Regions from separate parts of the Lacticaseibacillus sp. YLM2-1 genome, predicted to be linked through region 1. Evidence: predicted binding sites of a transcription regulator. Region 1 holds the regulator's gene; each other region holds the start of a gene.

The links. The regulator LexA, encoded in region 1, represses DNA repair genes until DNA is damaged. The targets are predictions, from matches to a motif close to CNAACANNTGTTNG.
Region 2: the regulator LexA is predicted to act here: its motif matches at 1,134-1,147, upstream of AC07KQ_RS00875 (replication-associated recombination protein A).
Region 3: the regulator LexA is predicted to act here: its motif matches at 1,209-1,222, upstream of dnaB (replicative DNA helicase).
Region 4: the regulator LexA is predicted to act here: its motif matches at 1,034-1,047, upstream of xerS (tyrosine recombinase XerS).

Annotation. Positions count from the first base shown of each region.
Region 1 is NZ_CM152617.1:765,457-767,666, reverse strand. Features, by position in the region: gene AC07KQ_RS03645 (AEC family transporter) at 1-364, shown strand, start outside; gene AC07KQ_RS03640 (hypothetical protein) at 378-851, shown strand; gene lexA (transcriptional repressor LexA) at 982-1,608, opposite strand; gene AC07KQ_RS03630 (hypothetical protein) at 1,737-1,931, opposite strand.
Region 2 is NZ_CM152617.1:175,888-178,097, forward strand. Features, by position in the region: gene AC07KQ_RS00865 (DUF805 domain-containing protein) at 1-621, shown strand, start outside; gene AC07KQ_RS00870 (hypothetical protein) at 694-1,023, opposite strand; gene AC07KQ_RS00875 (replication-associated recombination protein A) at 1,204-2,210, shown strand, end outside.
Region 3 is NZ_CM152617.1:109,615-111,824, reverse strand. Features, by position in the region: gene dnaB (replicative DNA helicase) at 1-1,004, opposite strand, end outside; gene rplI (50S ribosomal protein L9) at 1,247-1,702, opposite strand; gene AC07KQ_RS00555 (DHH family phosphoesterase) at 1,718-2,210, opposite strand, start outside.
Region 4 is NZ_CM152617.1:1,457,181-1,459,390, forward strand. Features, by position in the region: gene xerS (tyrosine recombinase XerS) at 1,059-2,171, shown strand.

The DNA.
Region 1 (2,210 bases):
GGCCGATCTGACTTATGTCGGTGCCTTAACTGTTCCCGGCTCCATGTTCTTCATTGGCATTGCTTTGCATCAAGCAGGCTGGGGTAAATTAAGAATCAGCAAAGAAGCTTTGGGTATTTTCAGTGGCCGCTTCCTCTTTGCACCGTTACTCATGACGGCGCTTGTCGCCTTCGCCCCTGTCCCAACTTTGATGAAACAAATCTTTATTTTGCAATCTTGCATGCCGGTCATGACCAATGCGCCTGTTGTTGCCAAACTGTACGATGCGGATTCCGATTACGCTGCTATCATGGTCACCGAAACAACGCTGCTTTCGATGATCGTGATCCCAATCGTGATGACTTGCATCCAGTTCATTCACTAGGAGTTGCTGTCGAATGAAAAAGCGCTATCTGCTACTAGCAGCAATCTTGATCTTATCAGGCTGCTCACAAACTACCTCAACCCCAAAAAAGACAACATCATCATCGAGCGCAACATCACAATCGCACACGGTCAAAAAAGCTGTTCCGAAAGCGACCTTAGGTACATTGGTTGGCCATGCGTTCGTCCAAACAAAAGATGCTACCAAAGCAATTCGAGTCACCTCATCCACCAGCGGCTACTATCTTGAAACATTAGCCAATCGAGATGGTGTCTTTGAAAGTACTGATAGTGGTATTTTTGCTGCTGATTTGACCCTCAAAGGCCGAATCTTCACCTTCACTGGTAAAGCGCAGCCGCAAGCCTCTGCTAATACGATACAATTTCAATTAACAAAAACCGGTAACTTAAAGCAGTTGCCCGATGGTCCCGTTTATAAAAAGGTGCCACAAGACGATCTCGATCGCCTCGCCCAACAAAACCAATAAAGTGTCTGAGCAAAAAGACATCAGCCGTGATCCTATATTTTGTGGGATCACAGCTGATGTCTCTTTTGTTGATGGTACATTTTTAATTGGATTTAAGTTGCCATGCCTAGTCATTCACGACTTCAAATGGTTAAACTAATGCCGGCCGATATAAACTCACAACGATGCCAAGAATCGTTACATCCGGGAAAAACATATCATCCATACTGTCATTTTCAGGATGTAACCGAATGCCGTTCTTTTCTTTATAAAATCGCTTGACAGTGGCTTCATCTTCCTCAGTCATTGCAACAACAATCTGCCCATTCTCGGCGTCATTCTGCTTCTTGACAATAATCTGGTCACCATCTAAAATGCCGATTTTGATCATTGAATTACCTTGAACTCGCAACATGAATAATTCGTCAGCGGCATACGGAAGATCGTCTGGTACCGGAAAATAATCATCGATATTTTCGATGGCCGTAATCGGGACCCCTGCAGCAACTGTGCCGACGATCGGAATACCGTGATCCTGAACGCCAATGAAGTCACGTCCGGCTGAGGTCACTTCAAGCGTCCGCGGCTTCGCTGGATCCTTAGCAATAAGTCCCGCCGCCAACAATTTCTCCAAGTACGCTGCCACCGTGCTTGACGAACTTAGACCGACTGATTTGCCGATTTCGCGAACCGTGGGCGGGTACCCATGATCCTCGATTGCATCATAGATTGATTGTAAAATTTGTTTCCAACGTTTCTGACTTGCTTGTGTTGGCATCCGCTCACCGCCTCAGTTCTAATTGATTACACAAAGCATACCAAAGCGAACGAACGTTTGCAATGATTTTATGCCTAAATAGCAAAAAAGTCCACAGATAAAAAGCATCTGTGGACCTCATCCTTAAATTAATTATGCAATAATGGCATCTTATGCATCTGACGCCGATCACATCTGCTTTTGATGACCGCGTAGAAGAAACTCAAGAAAATATCAAGCGCGATTAACAAAATGCCGGCTGTCGCAAAGTTGCTGAATAACAGCAAGGTTGCCACGAGGGTCAGAGTAATTAATGTCCATTTTGCGCCCCGTAGGATTGTCATGTGGGGTCACTCCTCTCCGTATCGGATAAACCGACATATACTCACCGTTTTGGTTGTGACTCTAATCATACCCAATTTTTGAGTTTTGTAAAGCCTTTGTATACATAAAATTTACATTTGATGCCTTTATTTAGGGTTTTTAAAGATTTGTAACGATTATTCCATGTTGTTTGTAAATTTTATGTAATCTTTTTTAACATCAAATCAATCCGCTTTTAACACGGCTATCCTCGAAATATGACCATGAGTCGAGTATCATTAATGGTACAGAGCGTGAAC
Region 2 (2,210 bases), 590 kb from region 1:
TGGTGGTTAGCACTTCTGTTTCCTTTAATTGGCGGCATTGCTAACTTGGTCATTCTATTGCTTCCAAGTAGAGAACAGGAAGTCGTGCCGTTTCCGGCTCAACCTAACACGCGCGGTTCGATTGGTGTTGGTTTTGGCACGGCGGTTAAGGATTTCTTCATCCGCGGTGGTGACTTTACTGGTGAGTCCAGTCGCAGTCAATATTGGTGGAGCATTCTGTTTAGCGTGATTATCATTATCCCTACTTTTTTGTTTATGCTCTTCTCAATTATGTCAATTATTATTGGTGGCGCGGCAGTCAGCGGATTTAATAGCCAAAATGTTGACCATCTTGTCAATTCACTTGGTACTGGGGCGATCATCATTGGGTTCATTATTTTTGCCATTATTTATGCATGGTCAATGTTAGCTTTGCCAGCATTGACAGTTGGTTGGCGACGATTCAAAGATGCCGGCGTTAGTCCATGGTGGTTGATTGCGTTCAATGTTGTATCAGCATTTCTATCAGCTCTTGATCGAAATGCGGGTAATGTGCCGTTAAGCCTAATTGCTTTACTTCTTGTCATCGTCCAAATTGTCATTTTTGCTCTGCCAACCAAGTTCCGTGACGATGAGGCATAAGCACCACTCAATGTATAAAAAAATGCAGCCGCGGCTGCATTTTTTAATGAAGTAAAGGTCTCGTAACGTTGGCTAATAGATACCCTTTTCATCCTCATCTACTAGCGGATCATTGAAGTTTTTGTGGAAGTAGGTGCTGTCAATGATCTTGAATTTGCCATTGGTGAAGCGAGCGATGATCTCACCGTATTGTACAATCAATTGCTCCGTGTTGGGGATGTCAATTTTGAGACGGCCAATCGGAGTTTTGGTGAGGTATTGGTAGTTTGCGCCAAAGAAGCCTTTCAAGTCGTCAGCGCTGGTTTCTTGTGAGTAAGGTAAGAAGTGGGTCATTTTTGCAGTTGAAAAAGCTGCGAATTCACCTTTTGGAAATCCTTGTAGTGATGAAGGCATTTGTGTCATGGTGTGATTCCTCCTGATTAAAGTGCTTTGCTACTGTGGCCAAAACGCGTGATTCAGCAGCGCTGTTTGGTTATTAATTTACTTATCATGATGGTAACACAATAATAGAACAATTGAATGTTTGCGCCGCGGCCTGAAAACGCTTAATATTAAGTCTGGACGTTGATCGGAGGTGAGCATATGGATCAAAGTCTATTTCAAAATGGTAACTTCCAACCTTTGGCGAGTCGTATGCGGCCACAGACGCTTGATGAGTTTGTCGGCCAAACGCATTTGCTAGGGAAGGATAAGGTGCTCAGCAATCTTATCGAACATGACGAGATTAGTTCCATGATTTTCTGGGGTCCGCCTGGTGTCGGTAAAACAACATTGGCGCGGATCATTGCTCGGCGAACGAAGGCACAGTTTGTGACATTTTCAGCAGTCACCAGCGGGATTAAAGAAATCAAGCAGGTGATGAAAGAGGCTGAACAGAATCGCGAGCTGGGTCAGAAAACCATTGTGTTTGTTGATGAAATTCATCGTTTCAACAAGGCGCAGCAGGATGCCTTTCTGCCATATGTCGAACGCGGCAGCATTATCCTGATTGGTGCGACAACCGAGAATCCTTCGTTTGAAGTCAATGCGGCACTCTTGTCACGGACGCGGGTTTTCGTGTTGCACGGCTTGACCAGTGCTGAATTGGTTGACCTGTTACAGCGAGCGTTAAAAGATCCGCGCGGTTATGGTCTGCAGAAGGTTAAGATCGGCAAAAAGCTCTTAGCTCAGATTGCTGATTTTGCTAACGGGGATGCTCGAATCGCTTTGAACACCTTGGAGATGGCGGTGACAAACGCCGAAACCAAAGGCGGCGTGATAACGGTCACCCAAGCAGATGTGGCCCAGTTGTTGACGAAGAAAGCCTTATTGTATGACAAGAATGGTGAGGAGCACTATAATCTAATATCAGCATTACACAAATCAATGCGCAATTCCGATGTTGATGCGGCCATTTATTGGCTGGCTCGAATGCTGGAAGCAGGGGAAGACCCCTTGTATGTCGCTCGGCGGCTAGTTCGATTTGCGAGCGAAGATATCGGAATGGCCGACTCACGCGCATTGGAGATTACAATTGCTGTTTATCAGGCGTGTCAATTTATTGGGATGCCTGAGTGCACGGTTCATCTCACACATGCAGTCACCTATTT
Region 3 (2,210 bases), 660 kb from region 1:
TGGCGGTTTTCTTGGCCAGAACCTTCAATCAACTGCAAATAATCAATGATAATCAGCCCTAAATCACCTTGCTCACGCGCTAGCCGCCGACACTTCGCGCGAATCTCCGCCATTCTGATGCCTGGCGTGTCATCCATATAGATCTTCGCCTTACTCAAGCTACCCATGGCGATAATCAAGTTCTGCCATTCTTCTTCATTCAGCTGACCAGTTCGCAGGTGATTAGCATCAATACTACCTTCTGAACACAACATCCGGTTTACCAGCTGTTCAGCGCCCATTTCCAAACTGAAAATGGCGACACTTTTGTCTGTTTTCGTCCCAACATTTTGGGCAATGTTCAAAGCAAATGCGGTTTTCCCGACAGCAGGCCGCGCCGCTAAAATAATCATTTCGTCCTCATGCAGCCCCGTCGTGATTTTGTCCAAATCACGGAAACCGGTTGGCAACCCGGTGATTGCCTGATCATTTTGATACAACTGATCAATCTGCGCCATAGCCTGATTCAGCACATCTTTGATCTGTTTGAAGCCGGCCTGATTGCGGTTCTCCGAGACATCCATAATCTGGCGCTCGGCGTCTTCAACTAGCCCTTCAACATCGTCTTGTTCCGTATAGCTACGACTGGCAATGTTTTGCGCCGTACTAATCAGTTTGCGTAACGTGCTCTTCTGCTGCACGATTTTGGCGTAGTATACCACGTTACTGGCAATAGGCGTCGCCGCAACCAAATCTGTAATATAACCAACCCCGCCAATATCGTCGAGGTTGTTATGATTGTCCAGATAATCCGACACCGTGACCGTGTCAATCGCTGTGCCGTTATCCTGTAGATCGGTCATAGCTTGGAACAACAGCCGATGTGCTTTCTTATAGAAGTCATCCGCCGTGACATACTCTTGTGCATCCGGCAATGTGTCAGCATTCAGAAAAATGCCGCCAAGGACGGCACGTTCTGCTTCGTCACTATGCGGCGGCTGCTGGTCAATTAATTGATTATCCATGCGCGTCCTCCTTCAGATTAATCGTCAAAAATTTTTTGTCGCTTATCCCTAACAGTCTACGTTAAACCCGCAGTCAAGACAAGCATCACCGCATACAGTCGATCCACACAAACAATTTAACGAAAAGCAATGGTCACTGCTGTTCTCACCGGTGATTGACTCAGTCCACAACCCACTAATTTGGACCAGATGGACAAAAAGACGCGATCATCTGGTCGCGTCTTCTGGCAGAATAACTATTCTTATTTTTGTTCAATCACGTGTACCCGAATGCGGGCATCAATGCCAGGGAATAAATTAACCGTGACATTAGTGAAACCCAGTGAACGGATAGGCTGCTTCAGATCGATCTTACGTTTATCAACTTTGATCTGATATTGCTTATCCAAAGCCTGCGCGATCTGCTTGCTAGGAATCGAACCGAACAACCGGGAATCTTCGCCGGCTTTGCTTTGGATCTGAACAACGGTTTTGTCGTCTTCGATCTTAGCCTTCATAGCCTCAGCCTCGGTTTTCTTTTCAGCTTCCTTCTTCTCTTCAAGCCGCTGCTGGCCGCGCAAAGCACTCATCGCCTGCGGTGTCGCTGCTTTAGCCAGCCCTTTGCGAATTAAAAAGTTTTCAGCATAGCCGTCAGGTACTTCTTTCACCTGACCGCGATTGCCCTTGCCACGAACGTCTTGTGTAAAGATGACTTTCATCAAAATCCCTGCTTTCTATGCGTCTTCGTCTGCTTTTTTGATCTGAGCAAGCAGATCAGTCCGAACTTCGGTGATCGTTTTGCCCTTAATCTGGGTAGCTGCGTTACTCAAGTGACCGCCGCCGCCCATGGCTTCCATGATGACCTGCACGTTGACATCCCCAGTCGAGCGGGCGGAAATGCCGACATCACCGCTTGGGCGTTTGGTGATGACAAAACTGGCATCAACACCATTGAGTGACAACATGGTATCAGCCGCTTGTGCTGCAATCACTGGGTCATAACGCTTATCCTCTTCCCCAGTACATAGTGCCATATTTGGCGCAATCATTTCAATTGTATCGATCAAATGATTCCGTTGGATGAAGCTGTCGATATTTTCCTTTAACAGGTTCTGAGCCAACATGCCATCAGCGCCCATGGAACGCAGATAGCTGGCAGCATCAAACGTCCGCGTGCCGGTGCGTAGGCTGAAGGACTTGGTATCCACCGTGATCCCTGCCAGCATC
Region 4 (2,210 bases), 690 kb from region 1:
GCCATCTTTTTGCGAAATCTGTTAAATATAAAGCTGACTAGCAGCTCGTGATGCGTGAATTTGAAATTCGTGTAGCAATTCGCGGGTCGAATCAACAGCAAGTTGTCATGGGTCATTTTGGATGATTTTGAGGCATGCTGAGAGACGCATTCTGAGACGAGTTCGGGAATTCAACTTGATAAGTTCGTCGCAAGTGACTTAACGAAAAAAACTCAAGCAAAAAATATCCAATGATTGTAGAAGCTTTTAAAGACTTGGCTGCAAGCAGCGGTTCAAAAAATGAGGCGACTATCGGGTGCTGTATGAAATTGCGAATCAAATAATCGCCAACGTAAATATTGCGAGAATGGCACGATGCCGTCTCTTCAAACACTACTTCGCATAATATATATTATGTAAACTAGAATATAAATAATTGGCTTTGCCACTTGATCTGCGAATCTGGGTGTCCCCTCTTTCAGATGGCTGTCAAAAATTTGTGGTCCGGACGTGATGTTGGTGGTGGCGATTGCATTTTTTACCAAGGCAATCAATTATGACTTGGGTTGTTGCGTTTGCGCTGAGTTGCATGCATTTGTTTGATTGAAAATGTCATGCCAGCCAAAACCAGAAAAATGCATATCAATTCAAGCTTCATGATATTGTGAGATTCTCGTCAGTTAGCCGGCTTCGAGTTGCTTGATGATTTTTTGAGTTGTGTAGTTTGAAATTGACTCAACAACAATTGAGGGTCACGTAACATTCAGCAAATTTATTTTGTTGACCAATGGCCAAAATAAATTTGCTGAATGATTGACCGAAGTGAACTCATTTAATAGCCGAATTCATGCCAGAATTATGCCAGCTAAAATTTGTCTGACCAACAACAGGCGTTTGCTGACATCTTTGCTCACCTTTGGATAAAGCTAAAACTTTATTCAATTCTGCTTCACATGGCAGAACAATGGCTGAACCAGCACCACCGTTCATTTTTCATCAACACTAGCCCTCGCCAAGGACAGTTGTTTTCGCGTATACTAACATTATCTAAAAGAAAACATATGTTCGAGGTGAAATCTGTGTCGACACAAAATTATTCGAAATTAATTCATACAATGCTACCTGCCCTGCCGGATTACATTCAGGACTATTATCAGAGCCAAAAAGCGATCCCGATCGCCGATTCGACGCTTTATCAGTATTTACATTTTTATCAAGAGTTTCTGAACTGGCTGATTAACAGTGGTGTGACGGCCGCTTCCTCACCGCAAACCGTCCTGCTGACCGTGTTAGAACATTTGTCGTTGCGTGATGCCCAGGCATTTATGGCGTATTTGCTTGAACGGCCTTCCAAGACGCACCACAACAAGCGAATGACGCGTCGCAGTGTCGCTTTGCGCTTAGTCGGGATCAAGGCGCTTTATCGATTTTTGACGGAGGAAAGTGAACCCCATGCAGATGGCGAACCTTATTTCTATCGGAATGTCTGGAACAAGGTAAAACTTAAAACCCACACTGAAACTGCGAGTTACCGAAACCACAAGCTACAGGAAATGCTGTTTGTGGACGGTGAAGATGCTAAGTTTTTACAGTGGTTGGATCAAAGTTATGCGCAACAACTGCCAGCCAAGCCGCGGCGCTATTTTGAGGCGACAAAACTGCGCAACTTGGCCATGATTGCCTTACTGTTTGGCTCAGGGGTTCGAGTCAGCGAATTGGTGAATATGAATCTGGAAGATTTGAACATGGATCGGCATACGGTCCAAGTTGTTCGCAAAGGCAACTTTCAGGATCGCGTCAATTTTGCAGACTGGATTGATCCGTATGTTCAGGCTTACTTAACGCAGCGAGCGGCTATTATCGGTTATCAAAAGCCGACTTCTCCCCTGTTTGTGACAGTTGTCGGCCAAAAAATCAATCGGATTCGCCAAAATACAATCGAAGCCTTTTTCAAGCGTTATACAACCGATTATGGTCGGCCATCAACACCACATAAGGCCCGGCACACTTTGGGAACCAATATTTATACGGTCACCAAGGATGTACAGCAGGTTGCGGATCAGCTCGGGCAGACGACCACAAGTGCGACAGATCTGTATATCAATCTCAGTGATAAAAGCGGTAAAGAAGCCTTGCGTGAGGTTTCTGAAACGGCCGCAAAAGCAACTGATCGCGGGCATGACCAAGCTTAATTGACGAGGGATGGTTACTGAAGTTGATCATCGAGTCTT